One region of the Desulfosporosinus sp. Sb-LF genome, then DNA from elsewhere that is predicted to be linked to it. Evidence: riboswitches for the same ligand, from Rfam matches in the RefSeq annotation. Region 1 holds a riboswitch; each other region holds the start of a gene.
What was found. A riboswitch is a leader RNA that binds a small molecule or an ion and turns the genes downstream of it on or off. The one in region 1 is predicted to bind cobalamin.
Positions count from the first base shown of each region.

Region 1 (4,209 bases):
GGCTTGGTTTCCCCGCTCACCCTCGAAATATTCAAGTCAAACATGCAGTTTTCTCTGACCTGTTCAGGGGTAAAACCTGGATGAACCGTATCTAGATATATTATTCCATCGTCATCAAAATGATAGACACCCATATTGGATATAACAGCCCAGGGACCGCCCCGGAAAGCCTTGCCGTAAACCTCTTTTTTATGGACGAATTCGCCACCCGGCCACTTAGGGATTCTCCATCCCGGTGAAGTGATGTAGCTACAGCGTTCTACAAAACGTCGTTTCTCCTGAATCATAATAAAGACAGTTCTTTTAGCGAGAGCATTAATGTCGGCGTTTCCACCACTACCCGTTAGACGCTTGCCGACTGGGGAGTAGCCCCCCATGGCGGTGGTATTGACACTGCCATACTGATCGATTTCTGCACCACCTAAGAAAGCCATATCCACATTTCCTCTTTGCAGTTGTCCAAAAACGTCGTATAAACCAGAAGCAATCGAAGCCTGATAGATACAGCGAGCATCCCCCACGGAGGTGGGCAGAGAAATGGGCCTTCCATCCACACTGCCGGCCTCATAAATACATACTGCGTTAGGCGCAGTGGTTTTCTGAGCCAACATGATAGCCAACATGGGCAATCCGGTTCCTGCAAAAACAACCTCCCCGTCTGTTACCTCTCTTGCTGCGGATACGGCCAGAAGGTCGATTGGTTTGAATTCGCCAACTTTTGCAAAATCATTACTAGCCATTATCTCGACCCCCTTTTCACTTTGGTGGAATAGCCTAGCGCAGCGCTGGCCCTCAAAGTTTCTAGGCGGCTGACGCCCAGCTTGTTAAGATATTCCTCATGATCAGCAACTCCAAAGATCCATTCTTTAGCCCATTCATCAAAGCCTTCCTGGGTACGCGTCTTAGTGAAGAAATTATTGATGAAAGCCCCATCTGTTTCATAAGCGCCAAAACATCCCGTGGGATGGGCTCCCCAAGGTAATTCCACAATATAGTCAACCAAGTGAGGCGGAATAAGATTCCTTTCCGGCTCACGACGGATGAACTCTTCCGGTACGATCTGCTCAGTAATGACGATTAACTTGTCGGCTGATTTCATCGCCTCCTCATCACTGAACTTTTGTCCCAATACCCGAACGGTTCCCTCTGAGCCCACCATATTAACGTGCGCAATGCACCAATTGGGCTGGGCAGCTGGAATTAGAGCCACTTCAGTCCCGGTAAAGTTCTCTTTGTATATTTCGTATTTTTTTGCTGGTATTTTGGGATTAGAGCCATCACGCAGACCAGCTTTACCCAGCATATCGTATTCCGGATTCAAAATATCGGACCCCAGCGCAGCATAAGTGGGCGTAAACGGTATCCCTTGAGAACCTGCCACCAAACGGCAAAGCATCTGCACATGGCTGTAATCTTCAATGATTAACTCGCCCGCTTCGACTTTGCGAGCCATATTTCCTGCGATCTTGCCAAATAATTCGTGACCATTCCAACACGACTCCCATATCTTTACACAACCGGCCCCGATCAACATATCACTGTGGGTCCCGCCGTTGACCTCCACTAAATGCAAGTTTTTCTTACCCTGTCGAATTAGTTCCATGATGGCTGCCATTGGACGACGCCAGATGGTAAATCCGCTAAATGTCAGCATGTCGCCATCGTTAATAAAGCTGATGGCCTCTGCTAAACTAACTTTTTGGGGTCTGCTCATGTATTTATACCTCCTTTTTTATTAGCTGGTTTTTAGCACTTTTTTGTTGGAGACATTTTCAATCGCTACCATCGAAAAATCTGTTCCTAAACTGATGGAGAAATACCCACATTCGTCAATTGAGTCCTTGTAAAGACGTGTCTGACCTTTGAATTTCTCACACCTCACGTTCTTCTCTTTTCTCTCTTGAAGGGAACATTCTCTCACTAAGATTCCTAATAATAACATCATACCTAGCCCTCATTAGGACGTCAAGACTTATTTTTATATTATTCAAATAAATATGAATATTTTATATTATTTGCCCAGTTTCTCATGTTTTAACTCCCCGACATCGTAGTGTTGAGTGCCCTTCATTTGCCTTCAGGCACCAAACAGAGTTAAAGCTCGTCAAATTATGAACAAGTACTTGAGATTAGAAAAAGGGTGTGTTATGCTTAAAAGAAAGAATATATACATTTTAGGTGCCCATTGGGAGAATAGGGAAGTTCGGTTTAAAACCGACGCGGACCCACCACTGTATTCGATGAGCTTCGTAAACCACTGGCGTTATGCTGGGAAGGTTACGGATTAAGCGATGATTCGTTAGCCAGGAGACCTGCCTAAGATGTTTACGTTTCCCACACCGTGGGGAGCGGCGGTGATGACGGTAAAGTCCCGACTACAAAGTTATTTGTGGTCAGGACTTTACTTTTTTTTACAAATAAAAATATTAAGGGGGAGAAAACCAATGGAAAAATTAACAGAATCCCAACTATTTTCTCAACTTGAAACTCTGATTGCGAGCATTTCAGACCTTGACGAGGAAGCTATGGCCCAAATCCAAGTTCGCTTAGATTCACTCACTAAACCTCAGGGAAGCCTGGGCCAATTAGAACATTTGGCCAAGCAACTCGGCGGCATCCAACGAACCTCCCGCCCTAAAATCCAAAAGAAAGCCGTCCTATTAATGGCAGGAGATCATGGAGTCGTCGAAGAAGGAGTAAGTGCCTTTCCTCAGGAAGTTACCCCTCAGATGGCGTATAATATCATGAACGGTGGGGCCGCCATCAATGTTCTATCTCGCCAAGCGAATGCCGAGGTATTTTTGACTGATGTCGGTATTGCCTTTCCATTAGAGGGAAATATTATTCATAAACGTGTCGCTGATGGGACTAAAAATATGGCCAAAGGCCCAGCCATGACACGGCAAGAAGCCTTACAAGCTCTACTAGTCGGAGCTGAGGTTGCCTCTGAAAAGATCGCTGAAGGATATAACCTTTTTGCCACAGGTGAACTCGGAATCGGTAATACTACCCCAAGTTCTGCCATCGTCGCCCTCTTGACGAATTCCTCCATTGAAGATGTGGTTGGGCGTGGAACCGGAATCGACGACGCCGGAGTCATTAGAAAACGTTGTGCCATTGAAAAAGCCATTGAAGTCAATCAACCTGATATAACGGACGCCCTCGATGTTCTAACCAAAGTAGGGGGCTTAGAAATTGCGGCGATTGCTGGTTCGATCCTTCAAGCTGCTGCTAGCCATGTTCCCATTGTGATCGACGGATTTATCTCGACTGCTGGCGCACTCATTGCTTCAAAACTGGCTCCTAAGAGCATCGCCTATATGATTCCCTCTCATGGGTCCGTCGAAATAGGTCACCGCAATGCATTATCCGGCCTAGGGCTTGATCCAATACTTAACCTGAATATGAGACTTGGTGAAGGAACAGGAGCCGCCATAACCTTTTACATTGTTGAATCCGCCCTTCATATCCTCGAGGAAATGGCGACCTTTGCTGATGCAGGAGTCAGTGAGCAATCAAGCTAACCCGAAGCAGCATGTCTCATCTCCATCCAATAAACTAGGGGAGTCGGTGAATGTTATGTCTCAATTTACACTCATCACAGGCGGTGCGAGGAGCGGTAAAAGCAGCTTTGCCGAACTCCTAGCTGCTTCAGCAAATTGTCCAGTCACATACATTGCGACCGCCCAGGTCTGGGACGAAGAAATGGCCCAGCGCGTTAAGAAACATCAGAAACAACGTCCGTCTACTTGGCAGCTCATCGAAGAACCCCTGAACATTCGTGATACCTTAATCCGACTAAAAGACGAGAACGGAGTTATTCTCCTCGATTGTGTCACTCTCTGGCTTACTAATCTTCTTTTAGCAGAACAAGCAGAATCATCAAACCAAGATGAGGCTAGTCCCACCATTGAGGGGCAAATCCTAGCTATGGTTCAGGAAGTCGCCCTGCTTGCCCAAGAGATAAAACCGCAAGTCCTCTTTGTCACCAACGAAGTGGGTCAAGGAATTGTTCCCGAAAACCCCTTGGCCCGAGCTTACCGCGATTTGTCCGGACGCAGCAATCAAATCCTGGCTCAGTGTGCAGATCAAGTGTATTTGGTCGTAGCTGGTTTTCCTATGGAGATTAAACACTCCGGTGAGAAACTGCTTGCTTCCCTACTCAAGGAGTGATTTAATTTGCGCGGGTTTGTCATTGCCCTAACCTTT
Region 1 covers NZ_SPQR01000001.1:571,638-575,846, reverse strand. Annotated here, with positions in the region: gene E4K68_RS02810 (CoA-transferase) at 1-740, opposite strand, end outside; gene E4K68_RS02805 (CoA transferase) at 740-1,714, opposite strand; gene E4K68_RS02800 (hypothetical protein) at 1,736-1,945, opposite strand; cobalamin riboswitch at 2,160-2,335, shown strand; gene cobT (nicotinate-nucleotide--dimethylbenzimidazole phosphoribosyltransferase) at 2,445-3,524, shown strand; gene cobU (bifunctional adenosylcobinamide kinase/adenosylcobinamide-phosphate guanylyltransferase) at 3,580-4,173, shown strand; gene cobS (adenosylcobinamide-GDP ribazoletransferase) at 4,180-4,209, shown strand, end outside.

Region 2 (4,209 bases), on a different contig from region 1:
ACCGATGCTGGAGGTTGCTGTCAACGAAGCGATGAACAATAGTTTTGGTTCTTGTGGGCGGGTTCGTGTTAAAACAAGGCGAATAGGTAGCAGACTAATCATAAGGGTTAAGGATGATGGTCCAGGTTTTAACGCGGGAGAAGTTACTGCAAAACGAGTGGCGAGCAATTATGTAAGTGAGTTTGATGGTCTGCTAGAGGCTGAAGGTGGACGTGGAATTTTCTTGATGAGATCATTTTGTGACAAAGTGATCTATAACGCTAAGGGAAATGAGGTACTTTTGATGAAGATTATATAAAAGAGAGAAAAGTAGGTTTTCTTATGCCTCGTGCTACTTGTATTTCCATATTACGACAAATGATTACCTATTAATGGATATTATTTTCTTGCCATTTCACCAAAAAAGCAATAAGATTCTCCTTGAGAATGACATTTCGGGAGGAATCTATGTGGAAAAGAAACTTTTGAAAAGAATAGAGGAATTGCGGAAGAAACTCAATAAATTCGGGTCAACTCATGACCTTGTTGACAGTGAAGTTGTGAAAGTGAGCCAGCAGTTAGATCATTTACTCAACCAATACCAAAGGATTTCTTCTTATCAGCAGCTAAGCTTTTGGTAAACTCGAAGGGCGAAACGATAAAATTCTTTGTGCGTTTATTCGAAGGAGGGATTATAATAGGAGAATAACATGGGAGGGCAATATGAATTATATTGTATTTGATCTAGAATTTAATATGTTTTTTCCATTTAGAGAAGGCGAATCGGCTAACCCTGATCTAAAAAATGAAATTATTCAAATCGGTGCAGTCAAATTAAATGAAAAATTAGAGACCATTGCTGAGTTTGATTTGCTGATTAAGCCGGTAATTTATAAGAGAATTAACCCCTTTGTAAAAAGAAAAACAAATATTAACACGAGTCAGGTTGCTCGCGGAACACTTTTCCCAAAAGCGATTGAGAGTTTCAATACTTGGATTGGAAATGAAGCGGTATTATGCTCTTGGGGGCATGATGATATTCTGGCGTTAAGAGATAATTGTCTTTTTTTTGGTTTCAACTCTATTTCTTTTGACAAATTTATTAATATTCAACAAATTTATATGAATTATGAGAGTCTAACTCAACAACCAAGTCTAGAAGGCGCGGTAGAAGGCCTTGAAATTGAAATAAGTTCTCCCTTTCACGATGCCTTGAGCGATGCATCTTATACTGCGAAGATCTTCAAGAAGGTTTATGATTCTTCTTCTAATCCAATCATAAATTGGGAAAGAATTCAGAAAGAAAATGAAGAGAAGTTAGAAGATCTGAAAACTTTACTAGATAAAGCTGATATAAGGTGTCCAGGCTGTGGCAGATTCGTGCCGAAAGATACGGAAGTCACTAAATTGAAAAAGTATTTTGCGTTTGGTTATTGTGCTGAATGTAAGATTCATATAAGACATGTTTCAAGAATTACACATAAAGATGGTGAGTATAGTATTTTTTCGAAAAATGCTATTTATAAAACAGATGAATTAGGATCAGACGAAAAGATAACACCAGAATTGCCGAATATCGAATAAGAAGGATAGCGTAAATTTGAGGCTACCCTTCTTATTTTTCGGCATTTGTTTCTGCCAAGGAAAAAGAGAAAGTCTTAGTTTGTGGAAGTGGATAAATAATTTCGGTAACAGTATCGGTCTGAATTTTAAGAAAACTCTTGTCAAACACAAGTTTATTGGTTATACTACGCTTAGAAAACTTAAAATTACAGGTGCCTCACTTAAGAGGAGAATAGGGAAGTCGGTGTAAGTCCGGCGCGGTCCCGCCACTGTAAACGGGGAGTAAGAAGTATAGCCACGGGGTAGTTCCTGGAAGGTGCTTCAGACATTGATCCGTAAGCCAGGAGACCTGCCTGTAGTTTGCCCAAGCCTACCTTGTCGAAGAACCAAGAGTAGTGTGGATGAGATTATGGAAAAGTCTCTAGTCACTGTGTGATTAGAGACTTTTTTTATTTTTTTACCACTGCCGAATGTTTTTGTCAAGGTAATGACTCTAAACAGAGAAGGGAGAGTTATGGTGTTGACATTAATGGAAATGGCCCAAAAGGGTCAGGAAATCCCGTTGTTTACCTTGGTAGCTCAAAATGAACAGATGAATGTCCAGCTCCTGATGGAAAGAGTTGCTACCGGACGGATTGTTATTCCCTATAACACTCATCACAAGCCACAAAAACCCCAAGGGTTCGGGTTGGGCCTAAGTACCAAGGTTAGTGCCAGTATTGGCCTAGCCGCAGACGAGGATAGTCTTGCTGATGAACTTTTTAAAGTGGATGAGGCAATCAGGGCAGGAACAAATGCTGTCATGGATCTGAGTACGGCCGGCAATATGGACGAGGCAAGGCGGACAATTATAAAAAGAGTACCGTTGCCCTTGGGTACACTACCCGTTTACCAGGCTTTTGCTGAAGCTGTAAATACCAGGGGTTCAGCCTTAGCGCTTGAGCCAGAAGACTTTTTCAAGGTTATGGAACGCCAAGCTGCCGATGGCGTGGATTTTATGGCTCTCCATAGCGCCCTTCACTACGGACTCTTTAAAACGGCGAAGGAAGATCAGCGAGTCCTTAATCTGGTGAGCCGAGGCGGGTCCTTATTGATGGGCTGGATGCTCTATCATAATAAGGAAAACTTTTTGTATACTATGTTCGACCGCATCCTGGAAATTGCCAAAAAGTACGAAGTTACCTTAAGTTTAGCAGATGCCATGCGACCGGGTGCAGGTGCAGATTCATTATGTCGTTCGCAGGCTGAAGAACTCGTCGTTTTAGGCGAGTTGGTAAAGCGTAGCAGACAAGCAGGGGTTCAAATCATGATTAAGGGACCCGGTCATACTCCACCAAATCAAATTGCTACAACTGTTAAATTAGAAAAACAAGTATGTCAAGGTGCTCCGTATTTTGTCTTTGGTCCGGTATCGACAGATGTAGCCCCAGGATATGACGAAATTACAGCTGCTATTGGAGGAGCCATGGCAGGTGCTGCTGGTGCAGATATTCTTTGCTACGTCACACCTGCTGAACACATAGCTTATCCCAACGCGCAGGATGTTTACCGGGGAGTAGTAGCTTCGCGTATTGCTGCTCATGTAGCTGATCTTGCAAAAGGGTACCCAGGAGCAGAAAAATGGGACCTTCAAATGAGTCAAGCACGACGGGAGCAGAATGTAGAGGCCCAAAAAACGTTAGCCTTAGATCAAGAAAGGCTAACGGATTTCCACTCGAGCGAGAAATCTTTCTGCAAAAAATGTGAAAAGGGTTGCGCCATGGCTGTGGCTGGCGAGTTCTTTCAAGAACTGCCGTGGGAGTGCTGACAGAAGGCCGAGGCCAAAGGTCAGATAACTGATATGATAAGTTCAGCTAAGTTAAGCGTAACCAGTAGTACCATTGTAAAAAAAGAAAAAATTTTAATTTAGAATGGAGAGATTAAAATGACACAACTTATCAAAGCAAGACAAGGAATTATTACGCCTGAGGTAGAAAGATTAGCAAAAGTAGAAGGGCTTACAGCGGAAGCGTTATGCGAGAAGGTAGCGCAAGGCCGGGTCGTGATCATAAAGAACAAACAACACAAGAACTGTAACGCGATTGCGGTAGGGGAAGGACTTCGTACCAAAGTAAATGCCAATATTGGGACGTCACCGGACTGTGTGGACTTTTCAGATGAGCTCCATAAAATAAAGGTTGCCGTTGCGGCTGGCGCGGATACGATTATGGAATTAAGTATTGGCGGAGATGTTGATGCTTTCCACCATCAGGTGATCGAAAACTTCACTCTACCTGTCGGCTCTGTTCCAAGCTACCAAGGTGGAATGGAAAGTATTGACAAACACGGAAGTGTTGTAGGTATGACGGCTGAGGATATGTTCGAAATGATTGAACGTCAGGCAAAGCGTGGCATCGATTTTATGGCAATTCATGCTGCTTTAAACATGTCTATTATTGAAAGATTAAAAAATCAAGGACGAATTACTGATATCGTGAGTCGTGGAGGGGCCTTTATAACAGGCTGGATGTTCCACCACGAGCAAGAGAATCCTCTCTATGCTCAATTTGATCGAGTTCTTGAAATTTGTAAGAAATACGATGTAACGCTTAGTGTTGGAGATGCTATCCGACCTGGTTGTATCGAAGATTCACTAGACCGCGCCCAAGTCCAAGGATTGATTGTGGC
Region 2 covers NZ_SPQR01000003.1:288,755-292,963, reverse strand. Annotated here, with positions in the region: gene E4K68_RS06020 (PAS domain S-box protein) at 1-298, shown strand, start outside; gene E4K68_RS06015 (aspartyl-phosphate phosphatase Spo0E family protein) at 450-620, shown strand; gene E4K68_RS06010 (3'-5' exonuclease) at 703-1,563, shown strand; cobalamin riboswitch at 1,736-1,914, shown strand; gene thiC (phosphomethylpyrimidine synthase ThiC) at 2,057-3,349, shown strand; gene bzaB (B12 lower ligand biosynthesis ThiC-like protein BzaB) at 3,467-4,209, shown strand, end outside.
Region 2: another riboswitch for cobalamin. It lies ahead of thiC (phosphomethylpyrimidine synthase ThiC); the one in region 1 lies ahead of cobT (nicotinate-nucleotide--dimethylbenzimidazole phosphoribosyltransferase).

Region 3 (4,209 bases), on a different contig from region 1:
GAAAAAAAATCCATGATCGAGTATTTCTCTTCGGACGCTAAAAAAGGTACTGAGGAATTTGAACAACTAATCAAAAAGTTTGAAGCTGAACCACAGTATATATTCCGTATGAGAGACCAGGACCTGGAAGTCTACTATATCGGCTACTCGGATGACTGTACTAGACCAAGGGGCTTTGATCCGTTAGATATGTATGGAGAATATTATGGTTGCAGGGATATTCAATATCTTAATGCTAAGGGTGAGTACGAGAGATTGTAGAACAATAATTTCACTTGGAGAAGGGAAACACTATGCTTTTGCCGCTTAGCCAAACCCATGAATTAAGTCCTAACCGTCAGGCTTTCCCGTTGGTTCAGAAATTCCTCTCCCGGAGCGAACTGCTTCGGGTCAAGGTTCACAAACAAAATGGGGTAACAGTGATCGATTGCGGTGTTCATGTTCAGGGTGGCTGGGAAGCAGGGACCTTGTTCGCGTCTGTTTGCCTCGGAGGGCTAGCCCAGGTTCAACAACATTGGTCAGACTTTAATGGGTTGCACTGGCCCGCAGTTGAAGTAGTCTCTGATCATCCGATCCGAGCTTGTCTGGCGTCCCAATATGCCGGATGGCCTATTAAAAATGGCAAGTTATTAGCAATGGGTTCTGGTCCGGGACGTGCTATTGTTCATGAGGGTGAAGTATTTGAAGTTTCAGGCTATGAGGATTATTCGGAGACAGCGATCATTTGTTTGGAAAGTGAGGAACTTCCTTCAGAAGAGGTGGTTCGGTATATTTTAGAGGAGTGTCAATGCGATCCCACAAATCTCTATATCATGGTAGCCCCTACTGCGTCACAGGTGGGTTCAGTTCAGATAGCGGCACGAGCCTTGGAAACTGGCTTATCTAAACTCATGGAACTGGGCTATAATATAGAGAACATAGTATCCGGTTCGGGTATTTGTCCGTTATCACCAGTAGCGGGTGATAATCTAAGTGCCCTTGGGCGGACAAACGATGCGCTTCTTTATGGTTCGACAGTACTTTATTACCTTCATGATGATGATAAAGCTCTCGATTCTCTGGTGAAGCTGGTTCCGTCATCGTCTTCTCGGGAATATGGTCGACCTTTTGCGGAGGTGTATAAGGAATGTGGGGATTTTTACGATATCGACCCACGTCTGTTTAGCCCTGCGGAAGTGTGGTTATGTAATTTAAAGAGTGGTAACTCGTTTCATGCCGGATCCTTGCGTCCTGATATTTTGCGTAATTCATTTGGGCTAGGAATAAACTGAGGGTAGAGCATTCGTTTATAGATTGTTTATAAACTGTTTAGAAATAATTAAGATCAATGGTTTAGAATATAGGTAAATGCTTCTGGAAAACAATAAAATTGATAAGTATCAAAGCGGTAAGGCTCAGACGTGGGTTTTACCGTTTTGATCTGTCTATCAACGAAACTCATCGAAAAAGAATTTACCCTAGTTCATGATTAGAAGCAGGGAATTTAATAATGGCGTCGAAACATATAAAAAACACATAATCCACTCTTAATTCATGGTGGATTGGTAATAAGGAATTATTACAGGTGCCCCAATTGGGGAGAATAGGGAATCAGGTAGTATATTAATCCTGAGCGGACCCACCACTGTGAAGAGGGAGTCCTGTACACTGGCCACTGGCATTTGCTGGGAAGGCGTACGGCGATGATGAACTTTGAGCCAGAAGACCTGCCTGTAATATTGAACTTAGCCTTTTTTGATAAGGCTAATAATGGGCGATGGTAAAGTCTACAGTCATATAGGACTGTGGGCTTTTTCTATTGTCTTTTTGCATTGTGGGTGAGAATGAGAGGTGATTAGCGATACATTAAGTGGAGTCACTACTATTGGCACAGGTCGATACAAACTTGTCGGGAACTTCTGCGTTGGGGCAGGTCTCTTTATAGTTTTGAAGTTACCGCTTAAAGTCGTTTTGATTTCGTCGTGTATGACGGCGGATGTAAGTATCATTGGAGGTACTATCTTGACTAAGTTTGTTGTTGATGCCTTACATAAAAGTGGATCAGCTCAATAGGTCGCTCCACTTTCATTGAGGCTTATTAAATATTAACATGATTATTTGAGGAGGCGTAGAAGTTGGAGCAGGATCTGAGATCATTTATCGAACGAGTTAAGCAGCAAAACCCCTTAGAGGTTGTCCATATTCATGAGGAGATTGACCCAAAGTATGAAATTAGTACCTTGATTATGGAATTAGAGAAAGTGCGGCGCTATCCGCTGACGATTTTTGATAACGTTAAAGGGCATGATATCTCCGTTGTCACTAATGTTTTGGCTCCTCGCGAGCGTTTGGCATTGGCTATGGGTGTTCATCCCAACGATCTTGCCGCTGAGTTTTCCAAGCGAATCAATCAGCGGATCGAGCCTGTCGAGATAGCTGATGCTCCGTTTCGGGAGAATGTTGTTATAGGCCCAGAGGTTGATTTGTATAAATTGCCAATTTTGACTCACTTCCCAATTGATGCTGGACCCTACATTACAGCAGGCTTGGTCATTGCTAAAGATCCAGTGACGGGTGCTGATACAGCAGGTTATCACCGGATGCAGTTAAAGGGTAGGGACAAATTAGGGATTAGCCTCCATTCTAGGCAACGTTTATGGGAGTACTTCCGCCGCTCGGAAGAAATGGGTAAATCGCTCGAAGCGACGATTGTACTCGGTATCCACCCTAATATTTCGATGGGGTCAATGGCCTTGATCCCTTATGATCAAGGTAAATTTGCAGCGATGGGGGGATTATTTGGGTCTCCGCTGAAGGTCGCTCGCTGCAAGATGGTCGATCTGACGGTTCCTGCTTATGCTGAGGTTATCATCGAGGGGGAAATCGTCGCAGGAGAACGAGAAGCTGAAGGCCCTTTTGCAGAATTCACAAATTATGCCTGTTATCGCAGCACGGAAAATTTGTTCAAGGTTAAGGCAATTCAGTACCGCACGAAACCGCTCTTTCAGGATATTACACCAGCCATGAGTTCAGAGCATATTACGATTGTCGCTGTACAGCGAGAAGGGGATGTCCTGAATGCGCTGAAAAGGACTCTGCCTAATATTAAAAGTGTTCATGCTCCCATTTCGGCTTGTGGATTGTTCCACTGTTACATTTCCATGAAGAAGATTGCTGAGGGACAGGCCCAGCAAGCCATCTTTACGGCCTTCTCGGTGGATCATAATCTGAAGATGGTCGTTGTAGTCGATGAAGATGTGGACGTTTTCGATGAACGCCAGGTGCTTTGGGCCATGGCCACTAGACTTCAAGCGGATAGAGGAGTGACGATCATACCGCAGCATATGGGTATGGGCTGTACTTTAGATCCTTCGAGTGATGAATTAAGTCGAACTGCCAAAATGGGTATTGATGCGACGAAACCCCTTTCAGGTTTTGCGCCCACAGTGGAGATGTCATCTGAGGTTCAGCATAAGGTACAGCGTTTTATGGAGTCCTTCGGCCTATAACTGGGGTTCGAATGGATTGTTGAATGCTTATTTTTTATTAGCTTTAGTCCCCACAATGGGGACTTCTTCATTATGACTAGAGAGAAGGGTCTAAAAGAATCAAGGTGGTTTTAAAGCTTATTTTACTTATTTTTAGCTAACAGGGAGATGGAAGAAATGTACAAAATTGCAGTTGATGTAGGGGGTACGTTCGCGGACTTTGTGGTTCGGGATCAGCATGGATGTTCCTTTACCACCAAGGTTCCTTCTGGCCTAGAAAACCCTCTGGAATCGATTTTGCGAGGCCTAACTGATTTGGCGCAGGGTTTCGGCTTATCACTCTCAGAATTCCTTGGGCAAACCGACAAGTTTATTCATGGGACGACTGTAGGTATCAATGCCTTGCTGCAGGGTCAAGGTGCAAAAACAGCTTTGATCACGACCGAGGGCTTTCGCGATTCATTGGAATTAAGACGTTCACGTTTGGCTGAACAATGGGATTTTCGTGTTGCTTTACCCCCCGTTTTAGTACCGCGGTATTTGCGCATAGGGCTTCGGGAACGTATGGATTATAAGGGTATGTCTATCAAATCCGTGGATCACGCCCAAATAAAGGAGATTGCCGATTTCTTGCGGCAACAAGAGGTAGAATCCGTTGCGGTATGTTTGCTCTTTGCCTGTCGTAATCCGGAGCATGAAGAAGGGTTTAAAGATCAATTGCAAGGTCTTTTGCCCAACGTAT
Region 3 covers NZ_SPQR01000003.1:68,795-73,003, reverse strand. Annotated here, with positions in the region: gene E4K68_RS05065 (hypothetical protein) at 1-261, shown strand, start outside; gene mch (methenyltetrahydromethanopterin cyclohydrolase) at 294-1,271, shown strand; cobalamin riboswitch at 1,546-1,729, shown strand; gene E4K68_RS05055 (hypothetical protein) at 1,831-2,052, shown strand; gene E4K68_RS05050 (UbiD family decarboxylase) at 2,115-3,488, shown strand; gene E4K68_RS05045 (hydantoinase/oxoprolinase family protein) at 3,645-4,209, shown strand, end outside.
Region 3: another riboswitch for cobalamin. It lies ahead of E4K68_RS05055 (hypothetical protein); the one in region 1 lies ahead of cobT (nicotinate-nucleotide--dimethylbenzimidazole phosphoribosyltransferase).